Regions from separate parts of the Paenibacillus sp. FSL L8-0340 genome, predicted to be linked through region 4. Evidence: riboswitches for the same ligand, from Rfam matches in the RefSeq annotation. Region 4 holds a riboswitch; each other region holds the start of a gene.
What was found. Region 4 has a riboswitch for cyclic di-AMP ahead of NST07_RS00505 (C40 family peptidase). Riboswitches for the same ligand answer to the same signal wherever they lie in the genome.

Region 1 (4,214 bases), 2.8 Mb from region 4:
AGTGCGGCTCAATATTGGCTGAACCGTCTGCAGCAGCTGGAACGGCTGGATCACGGTGTTCTCCCCCGGCCGGTCAACGCCGTATGCCTGCGGGCACTTGGTGAGAATACGGAACCAGGAGGGTTGCCTTCGAAGGCGAAATTATGCCTGCGCGTCGAGGATGGGGCATACTTGACAGTTACGGCCAGCAGGCTTGAAGGCAGCGGCAAGAAGACGGAGCTGGCTGTTGCTTTTGTCTATGCCAAGTCCTCGGAGATCTTCCGGCTGCTGGCCGATGCCTGCCAGCTGACCGCGAGGGAGAAGCAGCTGGCCGAGATGCTCTCCCGCGGATTATCCACTAAGGAGCTGGCAGAGTCGCTGCATATTTCTGCGTACACCGTACAGGATCACCTGAAATCCATCTTCTCTAAGACCGGCGTTTCCAGCCGGAGAGCGCTCATCAGCAAGCTGTTCTCACAGGGGATGGAATAGCCGGTAAACACGCTAAACAGTCCCGATGCTGACAAGGGGACTGTGCTGGCTTTTATAGGAGCTGCGGGATCTGGGAAGTGGAAGCAGGATGGGTCCAGTGCTTCTCGCTCCCGGGAAGATCATCGAACCATTCCGCATCCGGTGGACATTCCAGGATCATAAATTTGCCGTACTCCTGCGCTCTGGACTGATGGTATTTCAGATAGGCCTTGCCGTCTTCAATCGCCAGTATCTCGATTTTACCGGAGGAATGGCTCATGGATAGACGGACTCTCTTACCCAGACCTGAGGTTCTGGCCTTGGCTTCCTCAACAATGTTGTAGACACGCTCCAGCGGCAGAACGAACTCGCGGTTGCCGGCAATGGGCCGGTTCACGAAGAAATAATAGGGAGTGACTCCGGCCCAGGACAGCCGGTCGAGCAGTTCTCCGAGTACCGCCGGATCATCGTTGATGCCTTTCAGCACCGGTGTTTGATTAACCACGATTGCCCCGGCATTATGGAGTGCTCTGAATGCTTGTTTGGCTTCGGGCGTAATTTCCCGGGGATGATTAATATGCGCCATGACGTAAATACGTTTGTCCTCCGATGAATAAGTACGGATTAGTTCCAGCAGTTCTTCGTCCTGATAAATGCGCATGGGATTAAATACGGGAATTTTGGAGCCCAGCCGGATAATCTTCACATGGTCAATGGATCTCAGGCTTTCGATGATGAAGCGCAGCTTAGAGGTAGAGAGAATCAGGCTGTCTCCGCCGGTAAGCAGCACATTATTGATCTCTGGATGATTCCTGATGTATTCCAGCCCAGGAGCCACATCGGTTTGTGCTTCCTTCACATCATTGCGGAACAGGCGCTTGCGGAAGCAGTAGCGGCAGTAAGCTCCACACACCTCGGAGACAATCAGAAGGGCCGTTGTTCTGTATTTGTGCTGACATCCCGGCACTACATAATTCATTCCCTCATCGGATGCATCCCAGCAGCCATACTCCTCAAGTTCACCTTCACTTGGAATGACGAGCCTGCGGATCGGATCACCCGGGTCGTCCCAGTCGATCAGCGACAGATAATAGTCATTGACCCGAAAGGCAAATTTGCCGGTGATCTCCTTCAGCTTTTCTTTCTCCGTTTCAGACAGCATGGCAACCTTGTTGATATCCGTTATGTACCTTACCTTTTGCACTTGCATCTCTCCTTGGTCTCATAGTGTGAGAAAAAAGGGAGCCTTGAGGTCGATAGCCAAACTGCTGCCAGCAGGGTCATGAGAATACAAAAAAGAGACCCTTAGCAAGGGTCTCTGGTTATGAATATACCTAAAAAAGCAGACCCATCCACTACTGACGAGGTTAGCTGACGGACTCGGGTAAGATGGTACCCTACATTCTGTGAATGATTCGCCCCAAAAGACTGGTTCCCCCGCTTTCCTGCCAAAGGCTGGAAATTAAGCGTAGGTAAAGTATAACCCGGGAAGTTTTGAAAAGTCAAAGCTAAACTTGCCCGCGGCAAGGGATACAGGACCAAGCCAAATCATCAAAAAATTGAGTAGGGTGAGTTGTTCCTGCAGCTCCGAAGGCTGATCTTGTTCATGACTTGAAATAAGACAACCTCCTTCTGGAATGTTAATATCTCGATGGGCTAGATATTACCTATCGGAACCATTGATATATTTTGCAAAACAAGTTCAAAAAAAGTGTGGAACACAGTGATTGGACCAACGGTCCGGTCGCGGAGTATTCGCACCAAGTGCTCATGTTTATCCTGTTCACCAAACGAAGGTGTTCTTAGCAGCCATTTCATAACTGCTGAGAACACCTTTTTTGTTGACGGAATTAATCAACTAGAGCATGTCTTCAAATTGGAAGAGCTCTGGAGAGTAAAATCCCTGTTTATTCTCTTTTGCGGACCCAGGCGACCTTACTGCTCTGCATTCTCTTTAAAAACGTCCATCAGGGAGAAATAACTGCGCTGGAGTCCGTTGTCTCCTGTAACAGGATAAAAGCCCCAAATAAGTGCAACTCGGTCCGTTTGTACTCAGAGCCAAGAATACACTTTCCAGTCGCACACACAAGCCTTCGAAAGAAGAGCGAAGTCTTTGAAACACCGAGACGTAAGCCTCCACCGAAAAAACTACCTGGTGGCGAAACGCCTTTCTCCGCGTGTGATCAGAAAATGGCACTGTACCCATGATTCCTTAGGGCATACAGCAGCAGGTTTTGACGGGGAAGCGGTTTGAAGACACGCCCTAGATAGATGAAGTAAAGCTTGACGTTTAATACAATAGTGGAATAAAGTATTAAATGAAACTTAATATCAAATTAAATAAAGTTTCAAATATATCAAAAGGAGCAATTGGATATGGGACAGATGATCCGAGGATTCGCCGAGCTAAGCCCGGAGCAATATGTCGAAGCAGGAGGTAAGGGAGCGATGCTCTCCAGAATGCTTCAGGCGGGATATCCTGTGCCGGAGGGATTTGTTGTCTTTCCTTCGGCCTTTGAAAGCGATAAATTAAAGGAAGAGGCTTGGACTGAAAGTGCAGCCAGGTTGCAGAAAATCCGCATGATACATAAGAATGCACGATTTGCTGTCAGATCTTCGGCTTTAAGTGAAGATTCGGCGGAGGCATCTTTTGCCGGGGAATTCGAAACGGTGTTGAACGTGGAAACAGATGAACAGATTCGTGAAGCGATGTACACGGTGTATCACTCAAAGGATAGCGAACGGGTTCAAGTCTACAGCTCCATGCAGGACATGGACTCCTCCCATAAGGTTGCCATTGTCGTGCAGCTGATGATTCACTCGGAAATCTCCGGAGTCCTGTTCACCGCTGACCCCATAACAGGCAGCCGCACGGTTCTGCCGGGGAATTATGTCTATGGGCTGGGAGAACAGTTAGTTTCAGGCGAGAGCGACGCATATTCCTTCACGCTGGCAAGGAACCGGGGCAGATATGAAGGCCCGGGTGAGTTCAAGCGGTATGCAGCCAAGTTATACCGGTATGCATGCCGGCTGGAGAAGGAGCTTGGAGCTCCCCAAGATATCGAGTGGGCGGTCGCAAAGGGGCGGGTCTACCTCCTGCAGACGAGACCGGTTACGACCTTGAACCCGGGAAACCGCAATACATTCGAGATCAACGACTCGCTGGCTGGTGATTTTCTCTGGACCAATACCAATGTGGGCGAATCCATCTCCGGTGTCTTAACTCCTCTGACCTGGTCTATCCTGCGCTCCCTGGATGAAGAGTACAATATTATTCCGGGGCATTATGTGATGTCCGGCAATATTTGCGGAAGGGTGTACACTAATGTTAGTCTTTCGGTATCGATGTTCTCGGCATTTGGACTGAATACCAAGCCGATATGGAAGAAAATGAGCCGGGTGTTTGGAGAGCTTCCTGAAGGCATGGCTCTGCCGGTATATCCATTTACCAAACGGGAGCTGCTCAAGACTGTGCTTCCCAAGATGATGCATAGTATGAAACAAATTCGCCAGACCGTTAGAACCCTTCCGCAGTTCCTGGAAGATTCACCGGAGTGGTGCAGACGGCTGACAACCAGACTCCAAGCGGCAACAACCCGGGAGGAACTGCTGTCACTCTGGAGGCAGGAGCTGTGGCCGCAGAATGTCACGGCGCTGTGGTCGGCGCTGGAAGCGCCCTCTGCCCAAATGCAGAAGTTTGAGAAGCTGCATAAGCAGCTTAGCGAGGCGGCCGGAGAAGAAGAGGCCAATAGGCTGCTGTCCAA
Region 2 (4,214 bases), 3.4 Mb from region 4:
CGACTCAGACTGCACAATGTGGAAATCCGGTGCAAAGCTGGTCACAGCCTCCAGCGGAAGATCATAGCTGATGGTTGGCACATCTTTAAGCTCAGCAATCAGATATTCCTGGGTTCCGTTTGTCACGGACCACTGCGCTACCGGGGTAACGCCCAGTGTTACCAGGTAGTCTTCCATGTAAGAAGCAAGGACGCGCTGCGGATTCGCTGGTACTGTGACTTTATGTCCCATGGCGTCTGTCACCGTTTTCTCTGTGGCCGGTGCCGTTGTTTCCGTTGGCGCTGCCGTTGATTCAGCCGTAGCCGTAGGTGCGGCGGTAGCTTCCGTTCCGGAATTTGCAGCTTTCTCATTATTGCCATTGCCGCAAGCGGACAAGAACAAAGTCATAGCCATACATCCGATCAATGCGAGCTTCATGCTGCCTGATCTCTTATTGTTCATCGAAAACATTAAATACCCCTCCTGTATGCACATGCATTAATGGTCAAAGGTGTCCGAGACCTTCGCCTTACTTTTTAAATGATATTGATTCTCATTATCCCTGTCAACAAAATTATTCGTTCTATAAAAAAAGGTTGCCTCCGCAAGCTACGGAAACAACCTCTGCTAACCATATTTAACTGCCTATTTGTGCAAATGATAGGGTACTGTTGATACAACTATATCTTTTTGATTCATTAGATAAGAGCGAATGAACAAGCTGGTCTGATTATGCAGGATCGCCTGCCACCAATGTTTGGTAATGAACTGTGGAATCAATACGGTAATATGATCTGTAGAAGCGGTCTTCCACTCTACGGTATCGATAAATTTCACCAGTGGGCGGATAATGCTGCGGTAACGGGAACGAAGTACAATCAGGCGTACACCCGGGTTCCATTCCTCCCATTTTTGCTCCATCTTGTGAATTTCCTCTTCATCAAAACCAACGTAGACTGCCACCACATTATCTGTTAATGACTTCGCATAACTGATCGAATGCAGCACAGCGCGTGTCACACCCGCAACCGGAACAACAACGGTACTTCCTTTAATCAGCGGTTTATCCGTAGCAGGACAAATGCGAAGCTGATCGGCTATATTCATATAATGACTATGAATGCGGTGGAATACGAACATGACAACCGGCAGGAAGATGAAGGCCATCCACACGCTGGAAAACTTAGTGATGATAAAGATAAGCGTAATCGTCAGGGTGGTCAGCATACCGATTGTATTGACTACAAATTTATTCTGCCAGCCTTTCGGCTTCGTTTTGAACCAGTGCACCATCATGCCAAGCTGCGACAGCGTAAAAGGGATAAATACGCCGACTGCATACAGCGGAATCAGCCCTTCTGTATTTCCGTGGAAAGCAGCTACAAGCACAGCCGACAATACTCCGAGAAAGATAATACCATTAGAGAAGCCCAGGCGGTCTCCCCGGACCATGAAGGCATGAGGCAAATATTTATCTTTGGCAAACATGAACGCGAGCAGCGGAAACGCCGAGTAAGCTGTATTCGCCGCCAGGAACAAGATGACGGCCGTTATCCCTTGGATGAAAAAGTACAAACCGCCCCGGCCAAACGTAGATTCGGCAATTTGCGACACGACGGTGGATTTCTCATTAGGAGTAATCCCATACCAGTATGCCAGCAGCGTAATGCCGGTGAACATCAAACCGAGGATGCCTCCCATCAGCATCAAGGTTTTGGCGGCGTTTTTTTCCGCTGGAGCTTTGAAGTTCGGAATGGCATTCGATACCGCCTCTACCCCGGTGAGTGCCGAACAACCGGAACTGAAGGCTTTGAGCAATAGGAACAGACTGACGTTGGAAACGGCGGAACCGATCTCCGGGATTTCGGCATGAGCCCCGCCTGTAATATATTTGTACACCCCGGCAATGATGAGTACAAAGATAGAGACCACGAACAGATACACCGGAATGGCAATAAATGAAGCGGACTCCGTCACCCCGCGGAGATTGATAATCGTCAAGATCAGAATGACGGAGACTGCAATAAGGACAGTATGATTATGAAGACTCGGAAAGGCCGATGTGATCGCATCCGTTCCCGCCGAAGCACTAACTGCAACTGTAAGAATGTAATCTACTAATAAAGAGCCGCCAGCCAATAGGCCGGTAGGAACGCCGAGATTGCTTTTTGCCACGATATACGCTCCGCCGCCTTGCGGATAGGCAAAGATAGTCTGGCGATAGGAAAAAATAAGGATGGCCAGCAGGCCCAATACGGCTAATGCAATCGGCAATGAATACCAGATGGCGGTGAAGCCCGCGGCCACCAGTACAATGAGAATTTGCTCCGTTCCGTAGGCCACAGACGAGAGTGCATCGGAAGACAGAACAGCCAGTGCTTTCACCTTGGATAACTTTTCATGATCGAGTTCGTTCGACTTCATCGGACGCCCGATCAATAGTCGTTTTACCTTGCTTACCATTGTAGTAACAGTTCCTCTCTTTGTTGAGTTGAAACGGTAATACCGCGCGCCGTTTTCATTGGCAGGTTTCATAAATGCAGGCACAAAAATAAGCATACGGAAATGATCCGCATGCTTACGCATGCTCATTATCCCACCCTTGCTTACGAGGTTAGCTGGCGGATTCGGGCTGTGGTAGCCCTACGGTTCCGGTCAAATTGACCTGCCTCCGATTCACCCCATTGACGTTGCCGCCAAATTTGGTTCCCCCGTTTTTCCTTGCGGAAAATTCAGCGCATATTCAACTTCTCACAAGGACTAATGATAGTCTACAATAGCTTTTCAGTAAAGCGGTGAAAAAAATGAAAAAAGAATGAAAAAACATCCAAAAAGCTCAAATCCAAGACCCGGGATAAGTGGATCTTTCATTCTCTTTCATTATCCCAGCGTTCCGTGATTTTTGAGTGTTTTGGATGTTAATTGTGACAAAAATTTAGGGAATATTTATGCTCTAAATTCTGCTTAGCCTTTTCTTATTCAGCTGGCTCTTCTTGGCGCCCGGTCCAGAGCAAAATTGCGATTAGAGCAAAAGCAATCAACGCAAGCAGAGGTACTGTAATGAACCCTAAAAAGTTCAAATAATCCTCATTGCAGGGTACACCAATTGTGCATGGCAAGATTTTACTGAGTGCAGGAATTTTCTGCTCTGCGTAATGGTACAGGGAGATACTCCCGCCTATCAGACATAAAGGCAGCACATAAGGAATGATGCGTTTATCTCCCCGGTATGTGGCAATTCCGAGCAGAATCAGCTGAGGATACATAAAGATACGCTGGAACCAGCACAGCCTGCAGGGTTCATAATGCAGCACTTCACTAAGATACAAGCTTCCTGCTACAGCAATTACCGAAACAAACCAGGCCAGATATAGGCAGTGGCGTCTGCAGAAGGTAGAGAATTTCATCATTTGGCATCCGCCGAATCAAGGGCGATTTGCACCTGTGAGTCGATAGCTTCGATATCAAAGGCCTTGTCTACTTTCACTCCATTAACAAATACAGTAGGAGTAGAGGTCACTTTGCTGTCATCGGCTAACTTCATATCTCTCTGTAGTTCACTTTCATAGGTGCGTTCCTCAATGTCTTTACGCAAGAGGTCAAAATCTATCGGCAGGTTCTCCTTCTGCGCCAGGCTTACCAGGAAATCAGCGGTCGCCCACTCTTCGCTCTCCTCGCCCTGATTAGCATAGATTGCGTCAGAATAGGTCCAGAAAGCTTCACTGTTCTGATGATAGACAGACAAAGCTGCTAATGAAGCTGTTTCGGAATCCGGTCCGATAAAGGCCATATTTACGAAGTAAAAGGCCGCTTTGCCCGGAGTTACGTATTTTTCAACAAGCTGAGGTTTGATGGTACCGGTAAAGTCTGAACACGCCGGACATTTATAATCCCCGAATTCAACAATTTTGACTGGAGCATCCTCTTTTCCAAGTCTGTGCATCTCGCTGTAATTAAAGTCAGAGTTCGCTTTTGGAATCAGCATGATAAGAGCGACAAAGATAATGATAACTGCTGCTACAGTGCTGAAGATCAGTATTTTGGTTTTTTGCTTCTGCTTTTCCTGTTCTGCCCTGCGTTTCTCCTGCTTGCTCTGTTGGGGAGCCGCGGCACTGTTTCGTTTGTTTTTGCTCAAAGAGAGTTCCTTTCCGTCCACTCAGGACCCGGGTAATGAAAGTCATATAATTTAAAATTATATAATTAAAGTTCTCTCTTTGGCAAACTTCCATAGCAAA
Region 3 (4,214 bases), 3.7 Mb from region 4:
TTTAAGGTAACTCTGGTTCATCCATTAGACAACGAAAAGCCGATCCAGAAAAGGATCGGCTTATTTTTATAGCTTTATCAATCACGTTTGTTCTCAACAGATTTCATACGGTTTTGATCGTCAGGCACCCGGTCAGTACTGAACTCCTGCCCTGCTTCTAACTCACCGTGGCCGCAAACACTTCGGGAAAAATTTGTGAACTGCCTTTTTTGCTCATCCATTTCGTGTTTTCGCTTAAGAAGCTCCTGCGGATCCTGATTTGTCATAATTAACCTCCTAGGAAATCAAAATAAGTCTCCAAAAACGGAATCATGCTGTTTATTCGCACTACAGAAGTTTTCCATAATAGAGAGGTGCTTATGCAAGGAAATTTAGAATTATTGCTCTTTATCCCGGCCGAGTAGCCCGCTGAGAGCCTCTGTCACGTTCATACCGGTAAGCGTCTGTGTCAATTCAGGAACCTGGGCCATGATTTTGGCGATATCGCCGGTAATTTTGTTTATGCCGGATGAAGCTCCATCCTGGGAAATCACTGTAATCTTATCGACCTTGGCCAGCGGGGAAGCGATTTTATCAGCCAGCTCTGGCAGAACCTTCAAGAATTCCACTATAAGGGCGGCTTGCGTGAACTGTTTGTACGCTTCAGCTTTCTTCTCCAGTGCCCCCGCTTCCGCTGCTCCGGCCAGCTGAACAATTTCCGCGTTGGCTTTTCCCTTCGCCAGTTCTGCTTCCGCTGTTGCCAGCCCCCGTTTGGTCATTGTGGCCGCCTCTGCTTCAGCCTCAAGAATTTTCCGCTGCTTAGCCGCTTCCGCTCTCATGATCGTAGCCTGGTTCTCCGCCTCAGCAGGCTTGATCACCGTGGCCTCCAGCTCCTTCTGTCTCAGCTCAACTTCGATTTCCCGGACGGTCCTATTGGCCTCCGCTTCCATCTGCGTAATCTTGACCTGTTCGGTAACCAGCGACTGCTTAATTTTGTTCTGCTGCAATTCGTACGCAAGATCCGCCTGTGCTTTTTTCACTTCAGTTTCCAGCTTAAAGTCTGCCTGCTTAATGTTCAAATCCTTCTCGAACAGAGATTCCTTGGCGCGGGCTGCGGTTCCAGCTTCAATGGTAGCCTGATGTGCATTGGCTTTGGCAATGGCGGATTCCTTCTCCGCCTCGGCTTGTTTGATCTGAATGTCGCGTTCTGCTTCCGCCTTGGCGATGCTGGCATCGCGGCGGATGCGCTCAATTTCCGGAACCCCCATATTGTCGATATACCCTTTGTCGTCAGTAATTTTCTTAATGGTGAAGCTGACTACCTCAAGCCCCATCTTGTCGAGGTCTTCCGAGCAGGTCTCCCGCATCTTGCTGTTGATTTCGTCAGGTGTCTTTAGAATGGATTCTACCGTTAATTGTCCGATCAAGCCGCGCAAATGGCCTTCCACCGAATGCAGGATAATCGTCTCACGGTCCTCTTCCGGCCTGTCGATAAACTGCTCACTGGCAGTAAGTATAGCGGTAGGATCGCTTTTAATCTTAATCTGGGCTACCGCCTCCAGGTTGAGCTTGATGCCCTGCCGGGAGAACATTGCCTGCGCTGGGATGACATCGAAGCTCATCAGCATCATAGAGATGGTCTTATTGTTCTGGAAGCCGGGAATGACGAACGTCCCGCCGCCCTGAACCACTCTTTTTCCGCCGAGGCCGAATACAATCATCGCCTGATTGGGCGGAACCTTTTTATAAGCGTTCACGATACTGAACAAAGCCAGCAGGATAACAACAACAATTGCCGAGATTAAATAAAGAATAACCATTTGGTTCGACACTCCCCGTTAGTTATAATTGTTCGTTTTCCCTCTCGAAGAGGGTGACTACCGCTAATCCTTTATCCACCTTCAAAATAATCACCCTGTCACCCTTGGCGAGCTGCTGGCCGGTTTCTGCCCGTACTCCAATGGAACGCATCGTTCCATGCAGCACGTATTTCATCTCTCCCACTGCTCCATCCCCTGCAGAAATGCTGATGTACCCGAGTTGTCCCGCCTGCTCATAATCCATTTTATTCATGCTACTGTCATACCGAGTCATCACCCGGGCCAGCACCGCATATATCAGACAGCCCAGCAGCAAGGCAACCCCGGTGCAGATCAGCACCACTGCAAGTATATTCATTCCGCTGAACCGGGTAAGCACATAACCACTGCCGCCCCAGACCGTGACAAACACCATTAGAGGGAGTATGGGCACAAAGCCCGGACCACCAGCATCGCCACCTCCCACATGCAGATGACCGGCCAGGCCATGCCCATGAAATCCGCCGCTAAGGAGAAGCAGCAATCCAACCCAGAAGCACACGATAAATACAGTAACGATACCAATCCCCCCCTTTAAAGGATTTTAGATAGTGCCTAATCACTCTGAATTTCGTTGTTATAAGATTTCTAAACTCTCATATAGATCGTTTTCCCTTTCTGCATGCGCAGCAAAAAGACCACAGAAGCGTCAGGGCTCTCCGTGGTCGGTTAATCGATCATGGCGCTCATCCTCTCTCTTCGAGGCTTACGGGGTTAGCTGACGGATTCGGGCAGCGAGATTGCCCTACCTTGTAAGAAGCGGCTTTTCAGCACGCAGCAAGGATTCACCCCAAGTGAGCGGCAGCTATCTGAGCAAAAGCCACATTCACCATTGGTTCCCCCGTTCCCATTATCGGAATTCAGCCATTTGAGAACAGTTATATTACATTCGGTTGTTGATTTGAATCTTACGCCTGTGACCATTTAATGTAAAACGTTGCGGATGGCAAATGAAGCCCAAAATGCCACCACTTCGCGAATGAATGCGCATTCTATGGTATTACTCTTAAGCGATCGATGATTTGCTCATTTTTGCTCCACTTCATGTCCTTAGGAAAACAAAACAGAAACGTCTGCTGGCTCAACATCATCCCCAATATTCTTCTATATCGCACATTAAAGTTCCCGTCAGGAATATTCTGCAAATCATTCGGGAACGTTAACCGCAAAACTAATCGAAAGTTGAGCGCCTTATAATGACTAACCAAACTCAGACCTCATCTCCTTCTGTAGATCAAAACTCCGATTATATCGAAGCAGCACTATTCTATACAAGTGACCTCAAAAAAAGAAGCTTATCCTTTCAGGGAAGGGAAGGGTTGGTCTTTTATCTGGAGTCCCTCACTGACACGGAATTGATTGAACGGAACGTGATTGTTCCTTTTAGCCGTAATCAGGACAAAGACCTTTCTGAGCTTTTCACAACACTTAGTTTCAGTTTGGAAACAGAACTAAACCAAGGCATTCAGGGACTTCTTGAAGGAAGCTGTCTTTATTTTTTAGAAGGAATGTCTGAATTTTATGTCCTCTTCACTCCTGCCAAATATGAACGAAGCATTAGCGAACCTGAGAATGAAGGGGTTATTCGGGGACCTCACAACGGTTTTATTGAACAGATGAAGGTTAACTTATACCTGATTCGGAAACAAATCGCCTCCCCAAACCTTATTGTCCGCTACTTCACACTTGGGAAATTCGCCCCCAAGCAGGTAGGCTTAGTCTATATGGAGAATATGGCCAACCCAGAATTGATAAAAATTGTAGAATCAAGGATAAAGAAAATTTCGCTCGATTGGATAATCTCCACTGGCTTTATTCAGGAATTAACGGAGGATAACTCCTTCTCCATATTTCCACAACTAATCAATACGGAGCGTCCGGACCATACCTCAGCTTATTTGCTGGATGGATATGTGGCTATACTGCTGGATGGGGACCCTACAGCTCTGATTTTGCCGGCGAGCTTTTTCAGCTTTTATCAGACACCGGATGACTATAACAATAGATGGATGATCGCTTCTTTTGTCCGGTTTATCCGTCTGATCGGCTTTGTAACAGCATTTCAGTTGCCAGCGCTCTACATTGCCACCGTTTCTTTCCACTCCAATGTCCTTCCCTTGCAATTGTTCTTTTCGATTCAAGGTTTATTGACCCGGGTCCCTTTCCCTCCGCTGATTGAAGCGATGCTGCTTGAACTTATATTCGAACTGCTACGGGAAGCAGGACTACGTCTGCCCAGTCGTGTAGGTCAAACTATTGGGATTGTTGGGGGGTTGGTTATCGGGGATGCAATTGTTAAGGCGGGATTGGTTTCTTATTCGATGATTATTGTTGTTGCGTTGACTGCCATTGCATCTTTTCTTATCCCTTCCAACG
Region 4 (4,214 bases):
TGGCAACATTCGCAATCTCTTCGGGAGCAAGCTTATCCTTGAAAGACGGCATTTGGCCGCGTCCCTTCGTAACAATGGTGTAGATTTCTTCTGCGTTATGCTGGCCGCCTTCCTGCTGCAGACTAGGGCCTAGACCGCCCTGTAGCTGATCACCGTGGCAGGTAATGCAGCTTGCCTGTACAATCGCTTCGGCGCTGGTGGCATCCAGTGTGACTTGCGGCATCGTCGGGTTATTTTCTTCGGCTACCTCTGCTTTGCCGGGCAATGTGAACAAGAGCACTACCGCAAAGGCACAGGCTGCGAAAAACAAACCGCCCATGATCCATTTCTGCATCTTCATCCGTCCCCTCCATGTAAGCTGCTTCCTACATTATATAGGATGGTGAAGCGTTATCATAGCATTTGTGTCAAAAAAGTGGACGATTTCAACACTAAAATTTTCAATTTAATGGAACGTTATGTTGTTTATCATAGACCATGCAATAAAATGGCTTATTTCCGGTTGGAGTAAGGCGTTCATAAGTATCCGTGATCGTGAAGCCGCATTTTTGGTATGTTCGGATCGCCCGCTGGTTCCAGGTCAATACTTCCAAATCAATCTCCCGCCCGGGATACCGCTTTAGCGCGGCCTGAACGATGGCTTCCATGAAAATGTGGCCAAGACCGTGTCCGCAAAGCTCGGGGCGCATTCCAATACCCAGCCTGACGACACCCTCCATCGGAAACAACTGCGCAAAGCCGCAAAGGATGCCTTGCTCGTTGACCACGGAAACATACTGGTCCCTGCGGAGCTCTGGATCGCCAAATTCAATGCCAAGCGCCTCCATTTGGGACCAAGGCATCCATTCGTAAATATTATAAGGCGCTTTGTAATTCCATGCGGCGATGTCTTCAGCATGGCTGATCTCCATGGGAACCACATGGAATGTAACGGGGGAGCTAATCATAAGGCCACCGGCCTCCTTTCATAGGGAGCAACAGCACTAGCTATACCTAATTATATCCATAACTGGCCTGATTCGACTCAGAAATTTCCTGAAAGGCGGAAACTTGACAAAGTGGTAAAAAATATTTTATGAAATGGAGGAAATTTGGGTAGATTTATGTTTTGCGGATATTGAGAGGGGTAAGTAATTTTATAGACAAAAAAAACAGGCCCCCTCCAGATTTCGGCAAAAATCATGGAAGAGTGCCCGTTTTACGACAACTTATTGCACGTCATCATTGTCTTGGGAATCAGAAGTAACGGATTGGTAAGCATCTGTACTCATGATCCGTTTGGCGCCAACGTAACGGTTGACGTAGTAGCTGTCACTCATCGTGCTGATGGTTACACCACGGGAGGATGAAGCATGTGCGAATTTGCCCTCACCGACATAAATGCCGACATGGGATACACCTTTACCGCTGGTATTATAAAATACAAGATCTCCCGCTCTCAGATCGTCCCGGGAAATGGCGGTACCCATTTGGTATTGGGAACCGGATTGGTGTGGCAGATTGATACCGATCTTATCAAAAACGTACATTGTAAATCCGGAGCAATCAAAGCCGTTGGTCGATACACCGCCGGATACGTATTTACTTCCGATGGTCTTGTCGATGACTTTATCCATTTTGGAATCCGCGAAAGCGCTTCCTGCTCCGATGGTAAGCATAATGGAAAAGCTTAGTACTGCTGCTGCTAACTTCTTCTTCAAAAGTGAATACCCCTTCCAAATGCCTACGAGGTTAGCTTAAGGGTTCGGTTGAAGGTCCCCTATGACCCCTCTGTGAATAGGAGGTCAATTCACCCAAAATCGGTTCCCCCGTTTCCCTAATGGTTAGGGAACTCGGCATGACTGTTGATTAGGATTAGCTTGTTAACCAATACATGACAAAACCTTTGTAAAACCCGATTGAATAATTACAAAAATGTTACTAAAAACTCACTGCGATAATTGTAACAAAGACTTCGCCAGTTGGCAATCACTTAAAACATATTAATGCATAATATTTACGCTTTTTAAGAGTTGATTTTGCTAAAAAGGTCTTATATTTACACGCTGAGTAAGCTTTAACTTAGATTTGTTGGGATTTTTAGTAAAAAGGTGTTTCACAGGCCTCAAATACGTGTAAAAGGTAGAATAAGGAAGACAAAAAGGAAAAACCCGGAAATGATTACGGCAATAATCAGTTTCCGGATTTCTATAAGTTACAATTATTTATTGGAGGATGGAATTCCTGAGGGATGTCAATCGTAAGCGATAGCTTTGTAAGCTGTTGTGCTCATTACTCGTTTGGCTCCAACGTAGCGGTTGGCCCAATAGGATTGACTCATTGAACTGATAGTTACACCACGGGATGAAGAGGATTGGGCGAATTTTCCGTTGCCGACATAAATACCGACATGGGAGACTCCATTGCCAAGGGTATTGAAGAATACCAGATCGCCTGAACGGAGGTTACTCCGTGATACGGCGGTTCCAACGCTGAATTGTGCTTTGGAAGTGCGGGGCAAGGTAAGGCCAACGTTCTTAAATACATATTTGGTGAATCCAGAACAATCAAAGCCGGCAGTGCTTGTGCCCCCGGTTTTATATGTCGTTCCGAGTGTTTTTGTAATAACCGTATCCATTCTGGAGTCGGCGAAAGCGCTCCCTGCTCCAAGCGTGAACACCATCACCAGCCCTAATGCTGCTGCGGTGCATTTCTTCTTAAAATTATGACTTTTCAAAAGATGTACTCCTTCCAAGGCCTGCGAGGTTAGCTTAAGGATTCGGTAGAAGGTTCCCCTATGACCCCTCTAAAGCGAGATCAATTCACCCAAAATATGGTTCCCCCACTTCCCGGTGCCGGGAATTTGGCGTTTTATGCACCGAAACAGTGACGTGTCGACAAGGTTAAATGCTTAAAGGTACATTCATTTGCTTCAAATTAGTTTCAAAAGATTACAAAGTTGTTACTACTGGTACAGGCATCATTGTACCAGAGGATTTACAGTTTTGCAAATACCCTAAATCACGTTGTAACCAAAAGAAGAGTCCCGCCCTTTATCTGGGGCAGTGACTCTTCTATTATGCCAAGGGACTGGCGTAATTATTGTGGAAATGTTTTACTGCACCAAAGGTGATACTGCCCCGCTAGGCTCCACATTTTGAACAGCGTTGAGGGAAGCGGTGAAAATTGCCGGAACAGCAGTGCGGGCAGGCCTGGACAGAAAAGTGCGGTCACTCCAGAGAGCAGCAGCAGAAGCAGGCCGCCGGCGCCGAACAGTGCAGATATACAGGTGGAAGGGAGGATTACCCTCAGGCCAACCAGCAAGGAAGAAAACATGCCTGTTCCTCCGGTGAAGCCAAACTGCATGTACAGCAGCAGAATGCGGATCAGGTAGAAGTACAGGAGCCAGGCCAGAACATAAGGAACCAGTCTCAGCAGCAGAGTATAATCGAGAATACCGCTGAGGAGAAGCCCATACATTTTGGGGAGAAGCCAATACAGCGGTGTTGCGGCCAGAAGCCATTCCGCTAGACTGAACAGCAGTACGGGGAGTCCGTAAAGCTTCATTCCGGGAAAAAAGAACATTCCCCGCTCCCCTTTGCGCTCCTGGTGCAGCTCATGCAGCAGCCCTGCGCGGATAAAGGGGGAGCATAGCAGCCGTAGCGCTGAGAGGGCCAGCAGCAGCCAGAGCCAGCGCAGCACCCCGGGGTCTGTGCTAAGTGCAGTCTGTCCTTCGATATAATACAGCAATCTGCCTATTCCGCTGCCGCCGGCGTGTGTATCGGGATAACGGAGCAGCACCGGGATGAGGGCTGACCTGACGAATCTGTACAGGAAATAGCCCCAAAGCAGCCGATAGATAAAAAGCAGAATCAGAATATAAAATTGCTCTTTCATGCTGTACCAGCCGCGAACTATCGATCTTTTCACAATCCTTCACCTCACCAGACAAGAGTTCCGAGCAGGGTTTCAAGCAGCTTCGTTGCGCTAAGCGTCCAGCGGGAGAGCGTCTTTCGCTCCAGCTCCGCCAGTCTAAAATTGTTGAGATGCTTACTCTCCAGCAGAATGGAGTGCTCCGGATCAATCTCTGCAGACAAAAGAGGCGCTTTGTAGGCTAGCTGAAAGGTGGTTTCCTTCTCTGTCCCATTCCAAAACTGCTGGACAGTATAGCCATCCAGGAAGGTGAACTTTATGGGGACGTCACCATACTGATTTCCTTTATTGCTGACCGCTAC

Region 1: it holds a riboswitch for cyclic di-AMP, as region 4 does, so the genes downstream of both, NST07_RS12735 (KamA family radical SAM protein) here and NST07_RS00505 (C40 family peptidase) in region 4, are expected to answer to the same signal.
Region 2: it holds a riboswitch for cyclic di-AMP, as region 4 does, so the genes downstream of both, NST07_RS18405 (APC family permease) here and NST07_RS00505 (C40 family peptidase) in region 4, are expected to answer to the same signal.
Region 3: it holds a riboswitch for cyclic di-AMP, as region 4 does, so the genes downstream of both, NST07_RS17470 (hypothetical protein) here and NST07_RS00505 (C40 family peptidase) in region 4, are expected to answer to the same signal.

The regions. Positions count from the first base shown of each region.
Region 1 is NZ_CP151967.1:2,872,037-2,876,250, forward strand. Features, by position in the region: gene NST07_RS12730 (helix-turn-helix transcriptional regulator) at 1-471, shown strand, start outside; gene NST07_RS12735 (KamA family radical SAM protein) at 524-1,654, opposite strand; cyclic di-AMP (ydaO/yuaA leader) riboswitch at 1,794-1,929, opposite strand; gene NST07_RS12740 (PEP/pyruvate-binding domain-containing protein) at 2,827-4,214, shown strand, end outside.
Region 2 is NZ_CP151967.1:4,118,451-4,122,664, forward strand. Features, by position in the region: gene NST07_RS18400 (iron-hydroxamate ABC transporter substrate-binding protein) at 1-450, opposite strand, end outside; gene NST07_RS18405 (APC family permease) at 625-2,442, opposite strand; cyclic di-AMP (ydaO/yuaA leader) riboswitch at 2,568-2,727, opposite strand; gene NST07_RS18410 (disulfide oxidoreductase) at 2,955-3,386, opposite strand; gene NST07_RS18415 (thioredoxin domain-containing protein) at 3,386-4,114, opposite strand.
Region 3 is NZ_CP151967.1:3,907,907-3,912,120, reverse strand. Features, by position in the region: gene NST07_RS17480 (hypothetical protein) at 78-266, opposite strand; gene NST07_RS17475 (SPFH domain-containing protein) at 378-1,799, opposite strand; gene NST07_RS17470 (hypothetical protein) at 1,822-2,340, opposite strand; cyclic di-AMP (ydaO/yuaA leader) riboswitch at 2,527-2,714, opposite strand; gene NST07_RS17465 (spore germination protein) at 3,035-4,214, shown strand, end outside.
Region 4 is NZ_CP151967.1:101,144-105,357, forward strand. Features, by position in the region: gene NST07_RS00490 (cytochrome c) at 1-334, opposite strand, end outside; gene NST07_RS00495 (GNAT family N-acetyltransferase) at 441-947, opposite strand; gene NST07_RS00500 (C40 family peptidase) at 1,209-1,658, opposite strand; cyclic di-AMP (ydaO/yuaA leader) riboswitch at 1,706-1,848, opposite strand; gene NST07_RS00505 (C40 family peptidase) at 2,234-2,662, opposite strand; cyclic di-AMP (ydaO/yuaA leader) riboswitch at 2,720-2,858, opposite strand; gene NST07_RS00510 (hypothetical protein) at 3,079-3,909, opposite strand; gene NST07_RS00515 (M1 family metallopeptidase) at 3,921-4,214, opposite strand, start outside.